3 regions of the Erwinia tasmaniensis Et1/99 genome follow, and region 2 is predicted to be linked to each of the others. Evidence: predicted binding sites of a transcription regulator. Region 2 holds the regulator's gene; each other region holds the start of a gene.
The links. Region 2 encodes LexA, which represses DNA repair genes until DNA is damaged. Its sites were predicted from a motif close to TNCTGTATGTACATACAGNA; they were not measured.
Positions count from the first base shown of each region.

Region 1: the regulator LexA is predicted to act here: its motif matches at 4,907-4,926, upstream of ETA_RS10360 (metal-dependent hydrolase).
Region 3: the regulator LexA is predicted to act here: its motif matches at 4,472-4,491, upstream of uvrB (excinuclease ABC subunit UvrB).

Region 1 covers NC_010694.1:2,094,559-2,100,662, reverse strand. The annotation lists gene nadE (ammonia-dependent NAD(+) synthetase) at 1-632, opposite strand, end outside; gene ETA_RS10375 (multidrug effflux MFS transporter) at 769-1,947, opposite strand; gene osmE (osmotically-inducible lipoprotein OsmE) at 2,146-2,481, shown strand; gene ETA_RS10365 (L-cystine transporter) at 2,724-4,118, opposite strand; gene ETA_RS10360 (metal-dependent hydrolase) at 4,280-4,870, opposite strand; gene hxpB (hexitol phosphatase HxpB) at 5,114-5,785, opposite strand; gene ETA_RS10350 (YniB family protein) at 5,951-6,104, shown strand, end outside.
Region 2 covers NC_010694.1:3,475,662-3,481,765, reverse strand. The annotation lists gene plsB (glycerol-3-phosphate 1-O-acyltransferase PlsB) at 1-2,305, opposite strand, end outside; gene ETA_RS16710 (diacylglycerol kinase) at 2,434-2,799, shown strand; gene lexA (transcriptional repressor LexA) at 2,909-3,517, shown strand; gene ETA_RS16700 (CsbD family protein) at 3,916-4,125, shown strand; gene zur (zinc uptake transcriptional repressor Zur) at 4,211-4,720, opposite strand; gene ETA_RS16690 (conjugal transfer protein TraF) at 5,196-6,104, shown strand, end outside.
Region 3 covers NC_010694.1:2,546,966-2,553,069, forward strand. The annotation lists gene moaB (molybdenum cofactor biosynthesis protein B) at 1-121, opposite strand, end outside; gene moaA (GTP 3',8-cyclase MoaA) at 137-1,123, opposite strand; molybdenum cofactor riboswitch at 1,114-1,249, opposite strand; gene yvcK (uridine diphosphate-N-acetylglucosamine-binding protein YvcK) at 1,413-2,321, shown strand; gene uvrB (excinuclease ABC subunit UvrB) at 2,371-4,395, opposite strand; gene ETA_RS12425 (ABC transporter ATP-binding protein) at 5,322-6,038, shown strand; gene bioD (dethiobiotin synthase) at 6,102-6,104, opposite strand, start outside.

The DNA.
Region 1 (6,104 bases), 1.4 Mb from region 2:
GTGGGGTGCTTAAGCCAGAGGTGTTCCGGGCAGCCTAACGCGTTCAACAGCCGTTTGCCCTGGCCTTTATTCAGTCGGAAAATCGGATTGATATCGGTGCCGCCATCGCCGTACTTGGTGAAAAATCCGGTCACCGCTTCGGCCGCATGGTCGGTTCCCACCACCACGCCCGCGTTCATTCCGGCAATGCTGTACTGAACTTTCATGCGTTCACGCGCTTTTTCATTGCCGCGAATAAAATCAGACAGCGTAATGCCCGCCTCGCGCAACGCCTGTTCGCTGGCCTGCACCGCCGCTTTGATATTGACCGTCAAAACCCGGTCTGGCTGGATAAAAGTGATGGCATCCTGGCAGTCCTGTTCATCGGCCTGTACGCCGTGTGGCAGGCGCACGGCAATAAACTGATAATCGCTGTCCCCGGACTCCGCGCGTAGTTCTGTCATCGCCATCTGGCACAGTTTACCGGTCAGCGTGGAGTCCTGTCCGCCGCTGATCCCCAGCACCAGCGATTTCAAAAAAGGGTAGCGCTTCAGGTATGATTTCAGGAAATCAACGCTGATACGAATTTCTTCGTCGGCATCAATAGTGGGTTTGACGCCCAGCGCCTCAATAATGTCCTGTTGCAGAGCCATTTTCCTCTCCTCCGATTCAGCGCCGTCAGGCGGCAGCCGTTTGCGTTTTGTTCATGCAAAGCTAGCGCGCATGGCGCGCAACCACAACAATCAATCCATCAATAATGAACACGAATGATGATAATTCAGCCGTTTTTCACTTTTTAGCCATCAGTGTAAACATAATAATCGCCATCATATAGCAACCGAACAGCGTGGCGGCCATCGTCAGTACCGAGGTGCCGCCAATTCCGGTCAGCGGTACGCTGATACTGCCGAGGGTAAACATAGTAACGCCAATCACGGCAGATGCGCTGCCCGCTCTGTGTCCCTGGCTCTGCATCGCCAGCGAGGAGGCGGTCACGGAGATCACGCCGTTACTGGCTATGCTGAAAAACAGGGCGATCAGCACCAGAGGTAACGCCGCCGCCGTTAGCCCGGCTATAAGCAGACTGCCGGATGAGATAAATGCCAGTGCCAGTCCCCCTTTTAAAATGCGGTACTCGCCCCACAGCGGACACAGACGGGCGCTAATCTGAGAAGCAATAATCAGGCCAACGCCGTTAGCGGCAAAGCAGAGGCTGAAGGCCTGTGGCGAGAGCTGATAAATTTGTTGCAGTACGAACGGAGAGGCACCGATATAGGCAAACATTCCGGACATCATAAACCCTTGCGTCAGGCAGAAGCCCATAAAAGGACGATGGGTGATGACCTGACCCAGCGCCGCCCACGCGGAGAAAATACTGCCCTGACTGCGCCGATCTTCGGTCAGAGTCTCATGAAGTTTAACGCGTGCCAGCAGTAGCAGCAGCAGTGCAAGCAGGGCAATGACCATAAATAGCCCGCGCCAGTCGAGAAAAGCCATCAGCGCACCGCCCACGACCGGTGCGGCGATGGGCGCAAGCCCGTTGACCAGCATCAGCAGGGCAAAAAACCGGGTCAGCTCATGGCCGCTGTACATATCCCGGGCGATAGCCCGTGACAGCACTGCACCGCCGGCAGCGGATAATCCCTCAAACAGACGCGCCAGCAACAGCTGATGGATGTCCTGTGCCAGCGCACAGCCAACCGAGGCTAATAGCAGTAATAGCAGCGACAGTAGCAGAGGACGAATGCGACCATATTTATCGCTAAGCGGGCCGAAAAACAGCTGGCCGAAGCCCAGTCCGAGCAGCCCCGCGGTAAGGCTGAGTTGTGCTGTTGCCGTATTCGTTGCCAGGTCATTTGCCAGCTCTGGCAGTGCAGGAAGATACAGATCGATGCAAAGCGGGCCTAAAGCCGCCAGTAACCCCAGCGTAATGGCATAGCCCAGGCGTTTGCTGTGTGCAGGTGTCATGAAACCTCATTAATGAAAGGCGGCTGCCGAAAAAGGGGGAGATCGCGGGCCATCTTTAGCCAATAAACCGACATTTTTACCCGCCACATTATAAGTATGCTGCGAACAAATTGATAACAATTTGCTGCCATAAAGTTGATTAATCTGCCTTTATATCCCAAGCTTATCACCACACTGATAATGACAGAGGTAGAATAAATGCGTAAGTTAACGGGAATGATTGGTGCTGCGGTAACGCTTGCCGTGCTGTCTGGCTGTACGGTTTACGACCGCGCACAGAGCTATGCCACCAAACCGGTGGTGCAGGATGTGAAGAAAGGGATGACCCGTCAGCAGGTGCGCGATATCGCCGGGCCGGCATCAACTGAAATCACAATGGTTCACGCCCGCGGTACTTGCCAGACCTACGTGCTGGGCGAACGTGACGGTAAGCTGCAGACCTACTTCGTCAGCTACTCCGACACGGGCCGCGTTATGAACTACGGTTTCCAGAGCTGCAAAGAGTACGATACGGATCCGCAGGTGAATCAGTAATCACCGCTTAACAAAAAAAATGGTCACGATGGTGACCATTTTTTTTGCGCTGGCGCTAACTATTACACGCAAACAGGTCGCGTGCCCTCATTCTTCTGACCATCAGTATTCCGGCAGTGTTCTTCAGGTCACCCGTATCGTGGTTTACTTATAAGATAAGGGGATAAAAGCGAAGGGGCCGTGTTACCCGCTCTGGGTGAGTGTATAAGCGCGGGTCAGCGTCGCTGACCCGCATAGCAGGATTAACGCTGGGTTAGCGTCGCTTCGCTATCGGCGTCGGTATCCATAATTTGTTTATCAGTCTGTTTTAACCATTGGCTGGTGAGGGTGCCCGCCGTGATAGAACCGTTCACGTTAAGGGCGGTACGCCCCATATCAATCAGCGGCTCAATGGATATCAGTAATGCTACCAGCGTGACCGGCAGACCCATTGCCGGCAGCACGATCAGCGCTGCAAAGGTTGCCCCGCCGCCAACCCCGGCAACGCCCGCTGAACTCAACGTGACGATAGCCACTAATGTGGCGATCCACATCGGGTCAAACGGGTTAATGCCCACGGTGGGCGCAACCATGACTGCCAGCATGGTCGGATAGAGACCGGCACAGCCGTTCTGTCCTATTGTGGCACCGAATGAAGCGGCAAAGCTGGCGATGGATTCTGGAATGCCCAGACGGCGCGTTTGCGCTTCGACGCTCAGTGGGATAGTTGCGGCGCTGGAGCGGCTGGTGAAGGCAAAAGTGATCACCGGCCACACCTTACGGAAGAAGCGCAGCGGGTTGACGCCATTGGCTGACAGCAGCAGAGCATGCACGGCAAACATGATGGCCATGCCCAGGTAGGATGCCAGCACAAAACCGCCAAGCTTGATGATATCGCTGACGTTAGAGGTGGCGACCACTTTAGTCATCAACGCCAGCACGCCATACGGCGTCAGCTTCATGATTAAACGCACCAGCTTCATCACCCAGGATTGCAGCGTATCAATCGCTTTCAGCACGCGCTGGCCTTTTTCCGCATCATCTTTCAACAGCTGCAACGCGGCTACACCGAGGAACGCGGCAAAAATCACCACGCTGATGATAGACGTTGGATTCGCTCCGGTCAGGTCGGCAAAAGGATTCTTCGGCACAAAGGAGAGCAGTAGCTGTGGCGCGCTGAGATCGGCGACTTTACCTGCATAGGAGCCCTGGATCGCCGCCAGACGCGCGCTTTCCTGTGCGCCCTGGATCAGGCCTCCGGCATTCAGGCCGAACAGCCAGGTCACAAAAACACCCACAACGGCGGCAATGGCGGTGGTAAAGAGCAGCACGCCAATCGTCAAAAAGCTGATTTTTCCCAGCGATGACGCATTATGCAGACGTGCAACGGCGCTGAGGATTGAGGCAAATACCAGCGGCATAACGATCATCTGTAACAGTTGAACATAACCGTTACCGACCAGGTTAAACCAGCTGACGGATTGTTTAATAACCGGGCTGTTCTCGCCATAGATGGTGTGCAGGGCCAGGCCAAACAGCACGCCGATCGCCAGGCCGAAGAGCACCTTCTTCGACAGGCTCCAGCCCGATCCCGTCTTGGCCACTAACATCAGCAGCGCAACAAACGCGACAAGATTTATGATAAGCGGAAAATTCATTTCCATTTTCTCCCAGTGAAACCGGCCTCTGAGGGCTTTTGCTAAAGACAGTTAATGGCTGTCTTACGGTAAGTAAATCAGTTGCGAAATGGTAGCAGCTGCCGCCATGACAGCATTATATCCAAACGGAATGACTTATAACTTTTGGTGCTGACGTTTTATCAGCGGGGCTTTTGACGACCGATCAGCTCGGTAAAGCCGTTTTGTATGTTGCCAATCGCCTGGGTGGTCCATCCCGAGGCGCCAAAGGGCGGCATACCGGGTGGAAACCAGATGGCGTAGCCGACCAGCGCCAGACACAGGGCGCGCTCAAGCTGGTTGCCCTTTTGGCTTCTCAACAGCGGCAGGCCAAAACGCCAGCGGCAGGGCCACAACAGCGGAACGCCGGCCGGGGTGAGCATATCTGCGGCAATGTGGCTAAGATAACCCAGCACCATCCCCTGGAAAACGTCTGCGGGTAAAAGCCAGTCAGAGGGGAGTTTCATTTGCAGCAGGGCAACGCCCGCACCCACGGCCAACAGGCTGTGGGTAAATCCCCTGTGGCCGAAGATCCGCGCAATAGGGTAAGAGAGCCACCTTAGCCGCTGGCCGAGAAATGATTTCGGGTGGTCAATATCCGGCAACAGGCACGTCAGGAGCGCAGCCGGGACAATATGCCACCAGTCCGCACTGGCCAGTATCGGGGTTAGTTCAGCACGTTTGGCAAAAATCGCGCTGGCTATGGCAAAAATGAGGTGGCCTTCGGCCGTCATGGGAATACCTGACTACATAACTGTCGATGTATCCAGTATAGGGAATATATACAGTATAATAAATATGTGACGCTGTAACCAAAGATAAATAGGGGTGTAAAACGGGCGTGACCACGATCTTAATGGACATTAAGCCACATCGGTGGGCGGCGGCACCAGGAATTAACAGGCCGTCACATGCCGCTCGTAACGCCGCTGGCGTTGAGTGACACTTTATTATGTCAACGGACGGCGTTTTTTAACTCAGCGGTTAAGCAGGTGTTGAGACGTAACCTGTTCAAGAGTAGCCAGTTTCACATCAGCCAACGACCAGCGGGCATCGTCTGCGTGTGCGCTATCCGGCACGACAATGGAGCGCATCCGTGCAGCCTTAGTCGCAATCATGCCATTAAAGGAATCTTCAAACGTGACGCAGTTGAGTGGATCAATCCCCAGGGCCGTTGCGGCGTTGAGATAAACCTGAGGATGCGGTTTGCTGTAGGGGAGTGACTCAGCGGAAACCAACACTTCGAAATTTTCGCGCAGGTTAAACATATCCATTACGCGCTCAAGCATATGCAGTGGTGAGGCCGACGCGAGGCCGACTCTCAATCCTGCATCCCGACACGTCTGCAACGCGTGCGCTACGCCTGGCAATAGCGGGCGGGTGTCCTCAATCAGCTGTAGAACGCGATGAATGATGCGCTGGATAACTTCGGCCTGCGAAGGGCCGTTCCAGGGCTGGGCGTCGAACCACATGCGTACGACCTGATCGATGCGCAAGCCTAACGTATCGGGCATGGCTCCCCGTTGACTGAGATCGACGTCAAGCGAGGTAAATACCTCCAGTTCGGCCTGGTACCACAGGGGTTCGGAATCAATCAGCAGGCCATCCATATCAAATATGGCGGCGAGTGCGGGGCGGTGATAAGACATTCAGCGACTCCATTTAACGGTTTATGTCACCCTAACATGAAGTTACGGTGGAAAATATGACTGCGGCGTTACGCGTGGTCAAAAGGCAGGCCTGGTGTCATTTTTCGGGCGCATTGGTGAAACTCACTGTAAACTGACACTTATATCTGATGGACAGGAGAACGCATGACTTATCAACAGGCTGGCAGGATAGCGATAGTGAAACGCATCATGGGGTGGATTATTTTTATTCCAGCCCTGATATCTACGCTGATTTCGCTGATGGTTTTTCTGGAAAAAAGTCGTGAACAGCGCAGCGGGATCAATGCCGTCATGCAGG
Region 2 (6,104 bases):
AGCCTTCATCACGCAGGGTCAGCGCCAGAGAGGTAAATACCGCTTTGTCGAAAAACTCAGGGGCGTTAATGCCGTGCAGCACCGACAGGCGCTGGGCCATGGTTCGGCTCTCTTTCTCTAGCGTGCCACGGTTAATCGTTGGGTTGGCAGTGAGGATCGAGAAGGTAATGGCGTACCGCTGTAGGGTCTCCCGCACGCCTGCGGCCAGCAGTTGCAGAGTGTGGAAACGTCCGGCGCTCAGGTGCAGGCTCTTCTCTTCCGCTATCAATAGCCCCTGGCGAGCCATCTCGGCAACCAGCGCGTCCAGCAAGTCAGGCAGCTCGTGCTCCTCCCAGCGCAGGAACAGCTCGCTCTTGAGCATAGGATAAATCACGCTGACCTGGCGCAGCAGTTCGCTACGGCTCACCTCGCGGTGCTGCGTCAGAATGGCGGCGATCAGCGATGGCATCACCAGCATATGGTGAATATTATTGCGGTAATAGGTCATCAGCACCGCCTGCTCGCGCGGCAGGATAACGATCTCACCGATGCTGTCCTGCTCCAGCTCAAACTTATTCATGCCGAGCGCGTGTTCCAGCAGCGCCTCTGGCGTCATGTCTGGCACCGTAGCGTCGGATGAGTAAGGTACGTTGCGCAGCAGCTGTACGTAGCAGTCAAGCTGCTCGATAAGCTTTTCGCGCGTCATGGAGCGCTGGCGTGAGGCCAGCAGCGCGGTAACACACAGGTTCATGGCATTTGCCGCCCCGGCGTTATTAATGCGCACCATCACCTGCTGTGCAATATCGTTAACCGCCGGGGTTAGCCATGCCGGACGTTGGGATTCGATCGGGTCGATGGCCTCACGCCACTCCGGCACCTGCTGGTTAAGGTAGTTGACCAGCGGGAGCGGTTCTCCAAAGTTAACATACCCCTGGCCGAGGTTACGCAGCTTACGTAGCCCGCGTACCATCGACATAAAGCCTTCTTTTTCTTTGGTCGCTCCGCGCAGCTCTTTGGCGTAGGTTCCGACCTCCATCACGTGCTCGTAACCGATATAGATCGGCACCAGGGTGATAGGGCGATTGCCGCCGCGCAGCATCGCCTGAATGGTCATCGACAGGGTGCCGGTTTTCGGCTCCAGCAGGCGGCCGGTACGTGAACGCCCACCTTCAACAAAGTATTCAACAGAATAACCACGGGTGAACAGCTCGCCGAGATATTCCCGGAACACCGTCGAATAGAGTTTGTTACCCTTAAAAGTGCGGCGAATAAAGAACGCGCCGAGGCGACGGAAGATCGGCCCGGCAGGCCAAAAGTTCAGGTTAATCCCGGCGGCAATATGCGGCGGTACCAGGCCCTGATGATAGAGCACGTAAGAGAGCAGCAGGTAATCCATGTGACTGCGGTGACAGGGCACGTAAACAATTTCGTGACCGTCCTGTGCCAGCTGACGCACGCGCTCACCGCCGTTAACGTTGATCCCCTGGTAGAGTTTGCTCCAGGTCCAACCCATGATGCGATCGGTCAGGCGAATCGCTTCGTAAGAGAAATCGGCAGCGACTTCCTCCATCAGCTCAATCGCATTCTGCTGCGCTTTTTCGTGGGAAATTTTCTTGCTGCGCGCCTCGTCCTCTACCGCTTTCGCGATGGCCTTCGACTGTAACAGCTTATTGAACAGATCCTGACGTACCGGCAGACGCGGCCCGACCGCCGCCAGGCGCTGACGGGCAAAGTGCATGCGCGCCACGCGAGCCAGCTTCTGGGCAATAGTTTTGTCGGTGCCGTGTTCTGTTGCCATGTGGCGTAGCGACACCATTGGTGAAAAACGCACGAAGCTGTCACGACCTAACCACAGCACGGCAAAGAATTTTTGGATGCCGTTCAGCACGCGCAGATGCGGCTGCTCGTCGCCCTGAACTTCGCGGCCTGGAGCACGTCCAAACATGACCGAGACCGGCACCATCTGGACATCAAGATCCGGATTGTTGCGGTGCAGATCCAGGTAGTCATGGAACAGCTTAACCGACTCCAGATTCGGAACAAAATAGGGAAACACGCGTGGGCCATCATGGATAAAGACGTGACGTGGCAACAGATTGCCGTCGATCTCCAGCGGTTCCAGCGGATCGGGCAGGTCCTGTTTGCGGCACTGCTCGCGCAGCGCAAGAAGATCGGCCTTTGAATCATAAGGCAGTACATACATAATAGGGCGCGACGTATCAAGCCCAAGTTCAGCAACCGGTTCTGCCGGAATTGCTTTACTTTTTACCAGTAATTTAACCGGTAAATTCAATAAGTTATAATATAAATTACGCCAACCTGACATAGATAATATGAAGCCTCTTGTTAGCAAAGCGATGCAAGCATACCAGAAAGCATCTGCGGAATCTGTGATGTTACGAAACCCGCTACACCCCGCCATTGACATTAAACTTTTTAAGGGACTTCGCCATTATGGCAAATAATGCCACCGGATTGACGCGAATTATCAAGGCCGCTGGATATTCGTGGAAAGGTTTGCGCGCCGCATGGCGACATGAAGCGGCCTTTCGTCAGGAAACCGTAGCGGTGACGATCGCCATTTTTATTGCCGCTTTGCTTGATGTTGACGCGGTGACTCGCGTACTGCTGATTGGTACTGTAGTGATGGTTATCATCGTCGAAATTCTGAACAGCGCCATCGAAGCGGTTGTTGACCGTATTGGCAGCGAAATTCATCCCCTTGCTGGACGGGCAAAAGATATGGGTTCTGCCGCCGTGTTGTTGAGCATTCTGCTGGCGGTATTTGTCTGGATCATGCTGCTGGTGCCCCATTCGTGATGAGGGACTCATAAATTACAACAACCTGAATTTCGTCCAACTTTAGGTTTTCAATATAGAAATACCTGTATATACTCACAGTCGACTGTATAAACAACCAGGGGGCGGGATGAAAGCACTAACGGCAAGGCAGCAGCAGGTTTATGACCTGATTCGCGACCACATTAATCAAACCGGTATGCCCCCAACACGGGCAGAGATTGCCGCGCAGCTCGGTTTCCGTTCCCCGAATGCGGCTGAAGAGCACCTTAAGGCGCTGGCGCGTAAAGGCGTGATTGAGATTGTGTCCGGTGCATCACGCGGCATTCGCCTGATGATGGAAGACGAGAGTGGGCTTCCGTTAATCGGCCGCGTAGCGGCAGGTGAGCCGCTGCTTGCAGAACAACATATCGAAGGACACTACCAGGTCGATCCCGGTTTGTTTAAGCCCGGCGCGGATTTTCTGCTGCGCGTTAGCGGTATGTCAATGAAAAACATCGGTATTATGGATGGAGACCTGCTGGCGGTGCACAAAACAGAAGATGTGCGTAACGGTCAGGTTGTCGTCGCGCGTATTGATGATGAAGTCACGGTTAAGCGACTAAAAAAGAATGGCAATATGGTAGAGTTACTGCCGGAAAATCCTGATTTTCAGCCAATCGTCGTCGACCTGCGTCAGCAGACCCTGACCATTGAGGGGCTTGCAGTCGGCGTTATCCGTAACGGCAACTGGCTGTAAATATCGATACGAACGAATAATGCGCGTTGCGCCCGCAGCGCGTGCTCACTGAATACGCAAAACGGGCCCAATAGATTTCGCGTTGCGGCAAGGCCCTGCTCAACATATCCATCCCAGCTGCCGTTATGATGCTATGACAAGGCCGGTGACGTAGTGATGTAACGGAAGCCGGTTAGTCCTATTGACACATTTCATTACTTAAGCTGAATTCTGTCTATTTTATTGATTTTCATTTCTTTTTCCCGCTACTTTCCCCGCCGCCGAGTATGTTTACTATCGCAACGCTATTCCTCTACTACAATTATCTCTGTGTCAGGTTTTTTCCCAGATAATTATCTACCTAAAAGCCGAAAGATGAAGTTAACAAGCTGTTTAACCCCGAGTAGAGGATACATTTTATGAATAAACACGAAGCCGGCGGTAACTGGAAGCAGTTTAAAGGTAAAGTTAAAGAGCAATGGGGCAAACTGACCGATGACGACCTGACGGTCGTTGAAGGTAAGCGCGATCAGCTAGTGGGCAAGATTCAGGAACGTTATGGCTATGAAAAGGATCGGGCCGAGAAAGAGCTAAGCGACTGGGAATCCGGTCACGACCACCGCTGGTAACCAGCGGCTGTTAACGCGCAAAAAGCTCCCGATTGCGGCACAAGGAGAGTGCCTCCAGCTCGCGTCTTAGTCTGTCAGACTTCGCCTATCGTCCGCGTTTTTTCGTCTGCACGCTGTGATCGTGATGGCAGGCACCCTGATGCGTGCAGGTTTCAATTTCTTCGCACGGCCGGCAAAAACCATGCGCTTCAATCACGCTGTGGCCCAGGGTAAAACCTGATTTGAGGGCCAGCGATTTCAGAATATCTTCCACCCCCTCTGCAGGTTGTTCCGTGACCTGACCACAACGATCGCATATTAGCATCGCCGACGTATGGGAAGGCTGCTCGAAGTGATGGCAGACCACGTAACTGTTGGTCGACTCTACGCGATGTATAAAGCCCTGCTCCAGCAGGAAGTCCAGGGCGCGATAGACGGTGGGAGGCTTCGCCTGAGGCTCGGAAACGCGCAATAAATCCAGCAAATCGTAAGCGCTGATCGCCCCGTTATGTTGGCTCATCAGACGCAGAACCTCGAGACGCTGGGGCGTCAGGCGCACGCTGCGTTGTTGACAAATAATTTCCGCCTGCGTCAGAATTTTTTCAGCGCTGGTCATATTTCTAGTTCCTCATCAGGCCAGAATCAGGATGTTATTTTATCACACCTGTCATAAAACGCCGAGTTTGCTATTCATCAGGGCCAAACTGATCCGTTTTGCAATACGGTCAACCCGAAAATGTTTTCCGGCAGATCGCGGTTTAATCAACTGAATTTAATGATGTTATGTGATTTTTCTTAGTGCTATTTTAAGTTGTGTCATTGATTTAATATGCCAAAACGTATTTACATACCCTGATTATCTTGATATTTCTTGACACAGGGTCTGGAAATGATTGGCACTAAAAAGGTTACCTGGAGCTTAACGGTAAGCTTTATAGCAGATTATTAAAAAGAACAATGAACTAATCAGCCCACTCATATTCACTTAATTCACAGCAATGAATTGTCGCCTTTATGTCCATTATCACGGCTTAAAAGCCTTGTGCATATTTGGCATACGCGTTTTCATTTCTAAAGTGGGTTAAGATAAGATGATCAACAAATTCAATAAATTATTTTGGTTTTCACCACCAGTAGTGTTACCTGCTCTCTTATTTGTTTCGCCGGGCGCGATGGCGGCCGGTCACTATTATGATGCCCGCAATGATGCAATGGGTGGAACTGGCGTGGCTTCTTCTACCTATGGTTCTGCGGTGTTGGCTAACCCGGCGCTCATGACCAAATCACAACCGCAGGACGAAATCAGTATTATTCTGCCTGCGGTTGGCGCGCAGATAAGTGATAAAGACAAACTGGTTGATAAGGTCGACGACATTGCGGATACCGTCGATCGTTACAAAAGCATGCTGGATAACTTCACCTTTGCAGATATTCCTCGTCTGCGCGCCGCCAGCGGCGACCTCGCTAACCGGCTGCGTGATATCCGTGGCGATAAGGCCTGGGGCCAGGCCGGTGCTGCGCTCGCGGTTACGGTTCCCAACGACAGGCTGCCGTTTGCCTTTGTGACTAAAGCCTATGGCACCGCCTATGGCACCAGCAATATTAGCCAGCACGATATCGACCTGCTACAGGGCATTGCCAACGCGACGGCATTTCCCTCTTTCCAGGATAAGCTGACTTCCACCGGGCTGGGGCGCGCCGCAATCGTTTATGATTTTGGTATCGCGATGGCACATGAGTTCGATATTGGCGGCCATCCGTTTTCATTTGGCGTGACGCCGAAGCTACAAAAAACCACGTTGTACAATTACAGCGCTTCGGTTTATAGCTATAAAAGATCGGATCTGACCAACGACAAATATAAAAACACCCATACCGATTTTAACCTCGATCTTGGCGCAGCGACCGATCTGGGTGACAACTGGACGTTGGGCCTGAGTGGACAGAACCTGATTGCGCACAACCTTGATACCAAAGAGGTCAACGGCTATCGGGATACT
Region 3 (6,104 bases), 930 kb from region 2:
CTGCCTCGGTTAGCGCCTCATGCAGATAGCTGCCGGAACTGTCGCTGTCGACGCTGTGCCGATCGGAAACGGTCAGTACCGCCACGTTCAAAGGGATAAAATCCGAGCTACTGTTGCCCATTATCGAGTCCTTAGCTTAACCGCCGATAAATGAAAGGTTCTGTGTGATTCCGGTATTGCCCTGATGCAAAAAATGCGTCTGTTTTTTCGTCGCCAGACTGGCGGCAATACGCGCCTGTAGCGCCTCCTGCTGGCCGTCATGCGCCAGCAGATCTCTTAGCGACACGCCGCCATCGCCGAACAGACAAAGATGCAGGTTGCCCGTAGCCGAAACGCGCAGACGATTACAGCTGGCACAGAACTCTTTTTCGTAAGGCATAATCAGGCCAATTTCGCCCTGATAATCTTCATGCCGGAACACCTGGGCTGGGCCATCGCTACGCGCACGCGCCTGCAAAACCCAGCCCTGCTGGATCAGTTGGTCACGGATAACGGCGCCGGAAATATGGTGTTGACGAAACAGTGTGCCGCCGTCACCGGTTTCCATCAGCTCTATAAAACGAAGTTGGATTGGCCGGGAGCGTATCCAGTCGAGAAAGGTCTCAAGGCTTTGATGATTGACGTCGCGCATCAACACGGTATTCACCTTAACCTTGCTGAAGCCGGCGTCAAAAGCCGCATCAATGCCGCGCATGACCAAATCGAATTTATCCTGGCCGGTAATGGCGTGAAACTGGCGGGCGTCCAGGCTGTCGATACTGACGTTTAGCGCGGTCAGTCCGGCAGCGCGCCAGCGCGCCACGTCGCGTTGCAGCCGGTAGCCGTTGGTGGTCACCGCCAGCTGACGAATGGCGTCATTTTCGCGCACCGCCGCAATAATGTCGGTGAAGTCGCGGCGCATTGACGGTTCACCGCCGGTCAGACGCACCTTTTCCGTACCCGCAGCGGCGAATGCACGCGTCACGCGACGGATTTCATCCAGCGTCAGAAAACTTTTATTTTGCGTCCCCTGAGGCTGATAGCCGTCGGGCAGACAGTAGGTGCAACGAAAGTTACACACGTCGGTGATCGACAGACGCAGGTAGTAAAACCTGCGCGCGAAGTTATCAGTAAATTGTGACACCGTTGACACCTTTCCAAAACGGGAGATGCAGTCATTTCTTTCTGCACCCTGGCAACTCGAGGGTTGCGGCCATGACACCATATCCGTCAGGACACAGGTATCAGAGCTTAAGTGTGATCGGCCGACATCGGCAGACCGTGGTAAGGAGAATTTTAGCGCTAATGATTTGTGGTTACCAGCACAGAGTTTCGCTATACATTTTGATATATAGCGAATTTTCGCGGCACTTTATCTGCCAGATAGCGTAAAATATCACGCGATACTCTGCTGATAACATCATGGGAAAATAATGCGCAATCGCACTTTAGCTGACCTCGACCGTGTGGTGGCTTTGGGGGGAGGACACGGGCTGGGCCGCGTGATGTCTTCCCTCTACTCTCTGGGTTCACGCCTGACCGGCATTGTGACCACCACGGATAATGGCGGGTCTACCGGGCGTATCCGTCGCTCCGAAGGGGGGATTGCCTGGGGAGATATGCGCAACTGTCTTAATCAGCTCATTGCCGAACCCAGCATAGCCGCCGCGATGTTTGAATACCGCTTCAGCGGCAATGGCGAACTGGCAGGGCATAACCTTGGCAATCTGATGCTAAAAGCCCTGGATCATCTTAGCGTCCGACCGTTAGATGCGATTAATTTGATCCGCAATCTGCTTAAGGTTGACGCATTTCTCATCCCGATGTCCGAACAACCGGTCGATCTGGTGGCGTGTGACGAGGACGGGCAGCTTATATATGGTGAGACGGAAATTGACCAGATGACGAGGCCACCTCGGGAGCTGATGCTCTCCCCGGCGGCGTCCGCCACGCGTGAAGCTATAGACGCGATTGGACAGGCAGATCTGATCCTGGTTGGCCCCGGCAGTTTTTACACCAGCCTGATGCCGGTTTTACTGCTGCCGGAAATTGCCCAGGCGTTGCGCCGCACCCCGGCGAAAATGGTCTTTATCGGCAATCTGGGTAAAGAGCTGAGTCCGGCGGCAGCCGGGCTGACCACCGCTGACAAGCTGGAAATGATGGAAAAGGTGATAGGAAAGCAGGTCATTGATACGCTGGTGCTGGGCCCCTGCACCGATCATGCCCGCCTGGAGCAACGCCTGGTGATCCAGCAACCGTTGGAGGCGGGAGATGTACCTTACCGCCATGACCGTCAGCTGCTGCGCCTGGCGCTGGAGCGCGCGATACAAACGCTGGACTGACGGGTCTGGCAGCACGGTGCGATGCGCGCCTCGTGCTGCCGTGGGACCGTCAGGATGCGGCGATAAACAGCTCACGCACCTGGTGCAGCTGGTCACGAACCTGCGCGGCTTCCTCAAACTCCAGGTTCTGAGCATGCTGCTGCATCTGCGCTTCAAGCTGATGAATACGCTTCTGTAGCCCCTGCGGAGTAAGATCGACATGAGCCGGATCGTCTTCCACAATGCTGCGCCCTTTCATATTACGCGGTTTGGCCTTGTTCTTCGCCAGCCCCTGGCCCAGCTCCAGAATATCGGAGATTTTCTTGTTCAGGCCCTGCGGCACTATGCCGTGTTCTTCATTGTGCAGCTGCTGCTTCTCACGGCGACGCTCGGTTTCACCGATCGCACGCGCCATTGATGGGGTAATTTTGTCGCCATAGAGAATAGCCTTACCGTTGAGGTTACGCGCCGCACGGCCGATGGTCTGGATCAGGGAACGTTCAGAACGCAGGAAGCCCTCTTTATCCGCATCGAGGATCGCGACCAGCGAGACCTCTGGCATATCCAACCCCTCACGCAGCAGGTTGATCCCCACCAGCACGTCAAACTTGCCCAAACGCAGATCGCGGATGATTTCCACGCGCTCTACGGTATCAATGTCCGAGTGCAGATAGCGCACCCGTTCACCGTGCTCCGTGAGGTATTCGGTTAAGTCTTCCGCCATACGTTTCGTCAGCACCGTGACCAGTACGCGCTCGTTGATCGCCACACGTTGTCGAATTTCAGAGAGCAAATCGTCCACCTGGGTGCCCACCGGACGCACTTCGACAATCGGATCGAGCAGGCCGGTAGGACGCACCACCTGGTCAATCACTTCGCCCCCAGACTTTTCCAGCTCGTAATTACCCGGCGTGGCGGAAACGTAGATGGTCTGCGGTGCCAGCCCCTCAAACTCTTCAAATTTCATCGGGCGGTTATCCAGCGCCGACGGCAGGCGGAAGCCGTATTCCACCAGCGTTTCTTTGCGCGCGCGGTCACCACGGTACATGCCGCCAATCTGTGGAATGGTGACATGGGACTCGTCAATCACCAGCAGGCCGTCGGCGGGCAGGTAGTCAAACAGGGTGGGTGGCGCTTCACCCGGCCCGCGCCCGGAAAGATAGCGCGAGTAGTTTTCAATCCCGGAGCAGTAGCCAAGCTCGTTCATCATTTCAAGATCGAACTGGGTTCGCTGGCTCAGGCGCTGCTCTTCCAACAGCTTATTGTTATCCAGCAGGACTTTTTTCCTCTCCACCAGCTCATCCTTGATCTCTTCCATCGCCTGCAGGATGCGCTCACGCGGCGTGACGTAGTGAGTCTTGGGATAGATGGTATAACGCGGGATCACCGATTCTATCTGGCCGGTCAGCGGGTCAAAAATGGACAACCGCTCAACCTCCTCGTCAAACAGCTCCACGCGCAGCGCATAGTCATCGGACTCCGCGGGGAAGATATCAATGACCTCACCCCGCACACGGAAAGTCCCACGCTGGAAAGCCTGATCGTTGCGCGTATATTGCAGCTCTGCCAGGCGGCGCAGAATGGCGCGCTGATCGATAACCATGCCGCGCGACAGGTGCAGCATCATTTTCAGATAGAGATCGGGATCGCCCAGGCCGTAAATAGCGGAAACGGACGCCACCACCACCACGTCACGACGTTCCAGCAGCGCTTTCGTCGCCGACAGGCGCATCTGCTCGATGTGTTCATTTACGGACGCGTCTTTTTCGATAAAGGTGTCAGAACTGGGAACATAGGCTTCAGGCTGGTAGTAATCGTAGTAAGAGACAAAATACTCTACCGCGTTATCCGGAAAAAACTCTTTCATTTCTCCGTAAAGCTGCGCCGCCAGCGTTTTATTGGGCGCCAGCACCATCGTCGGACGATTCAGGTCGGCAATCACGTTAGCAACGGTAAAGGTTTTACCCGACCCGGTTACCCCAAGCAGGGTCTGATGGGCTAAACCATCTTCCAGCCCCTCTTCGAGGCGGCGGATCGCCTCCGGCTGATCGCCGGCGGGTTTAAATTCGGAGTTGAGTTTGAAGACTTTGCTCATTAACAGGCTACCTGATGAAAAAGGACACGAACCGGATTTAATTCTACTCGTCATTGACGATTTTGCCAGCAATAAATACTGGATATAATTACAGCCCTATCGCATGATGCCACTTTCTCACTAAAAGCCCCCTTTTTGCCCAACACTGCGTTTTGTGGCACAAGGGCTAAACAAAAAGGTTATCCCCAGAGAGTTTGAGATTTTAACATTTGTCAATAGCATTGACATAAAATGGGTTGCCGATAGATTCAATATGATGTGCCTTATTGATTTTAGTTAACCAGTTGATTTTCAAGCAGTCTAAATGAAAGTCGAGTTTCGCAGCAACCCGCCTCCAGGCCGCGCCCGCTCTCGCCTTGCGCAGGTTTTCACAACCTAATACACAAGGTTATCCACAGGAATAGTGGATAACTGTTTTCAACGCTTGAGGCGTCTGATGTGTATAAACCGTCCCCACGTACGATTAAACCTGTTAAATATTTTTTTTTGACTTTTTTTTAGCGTATCAGGCGCGCATTAGCGGTGAGAAGATGCGCATTTTCAGCCTGACGGTGGCGCTTTTTCTTGCCATAGCGGCGTAAACACCCTCGATGGCTTTTTATATGGCATTTGCACCACCGGGGGTTCTATACACGCACTGACCCGGTGCAAAAGGCTATTTACCGCGCTGAATAGTTTAGATTTACTCATCAATTACCCACAAAATGGTGAGCTGCGCAGCAAATACCCCACCTTTCACCAAATCTGGCCCGTTAATTGCTTTGATTCACTGTGAGTCATTTTCCTGGTGCCACATGCTTTCACAACACCTTAGCAACAAGCATAAAGCCGCAGGGGTTCTTAACGGAACGCCGGACTGTTTGCCATACGACAGAGAGCGTACGCAAAACAGCTGCGATCTAAAACTTTCTGGAGGAGAGTGTCAGATGCTCAGTTTACGCTCTGTTAATCAGTTCTACGGGCAAAACCACATTTTGTGGGACGTCGATTTAGAACTCGAACCCGGCACCTGCACCGGTATTATCGGGCAGCAGGGCATGGGCAAAACCACGCTGGTGAACTGCATCATGGGACATTTGCCGATTAAAAGCGGCTCCATGACCTGGCAGGGCACCAGCGGCCCGCCACAGGACCTGCTGTTACAGCCGGTAGAAACCCGTGCCGCGCTCGGCATAGGCTATGTACCGCAACGCCGGCACATTTTCTCTCAAATGAGCGTTGAGGATAATTTGCAGATCGCCCTGTTGGCCGGAGCCGGGACATCGAGCCATCGGGCCATCCCAAAGAGCGTTTTCGATCTGTTTCCAGCGCTCTGGTCGCTGCGCCATCAGCGTAGCGGCGAACTGCCCATTGACCAGCAGCAGCAGCTGGCGCTGGCGCGGGCGCTGGTATTGCAGCCAAGCCTGCTGATCCTGGATGAACCCACGGAGGGCATGTCACCCTGGCTGGAAGAGGAGATGGGCAATATGATCCACCGTCTGAATCATGACTTCGGTATCACCATCCTGCTGCTGGAGCAGCGCCTGTCGTTTATCCGCCGTGTTGCAGACTGTTTTCTTTTGCTGCATCGGGGGCGTAACGTGGCTCAGGGTAAAGTGGCACAGCTGGATGACAGGGTGGTCAATACGTGGCTGGCGGTGTGAAGGCCGTGGCGATATGCACGGCGTTGCCGACGGGAACCGCTTCGCTCCTGTCGGCTGAAAAGCCTA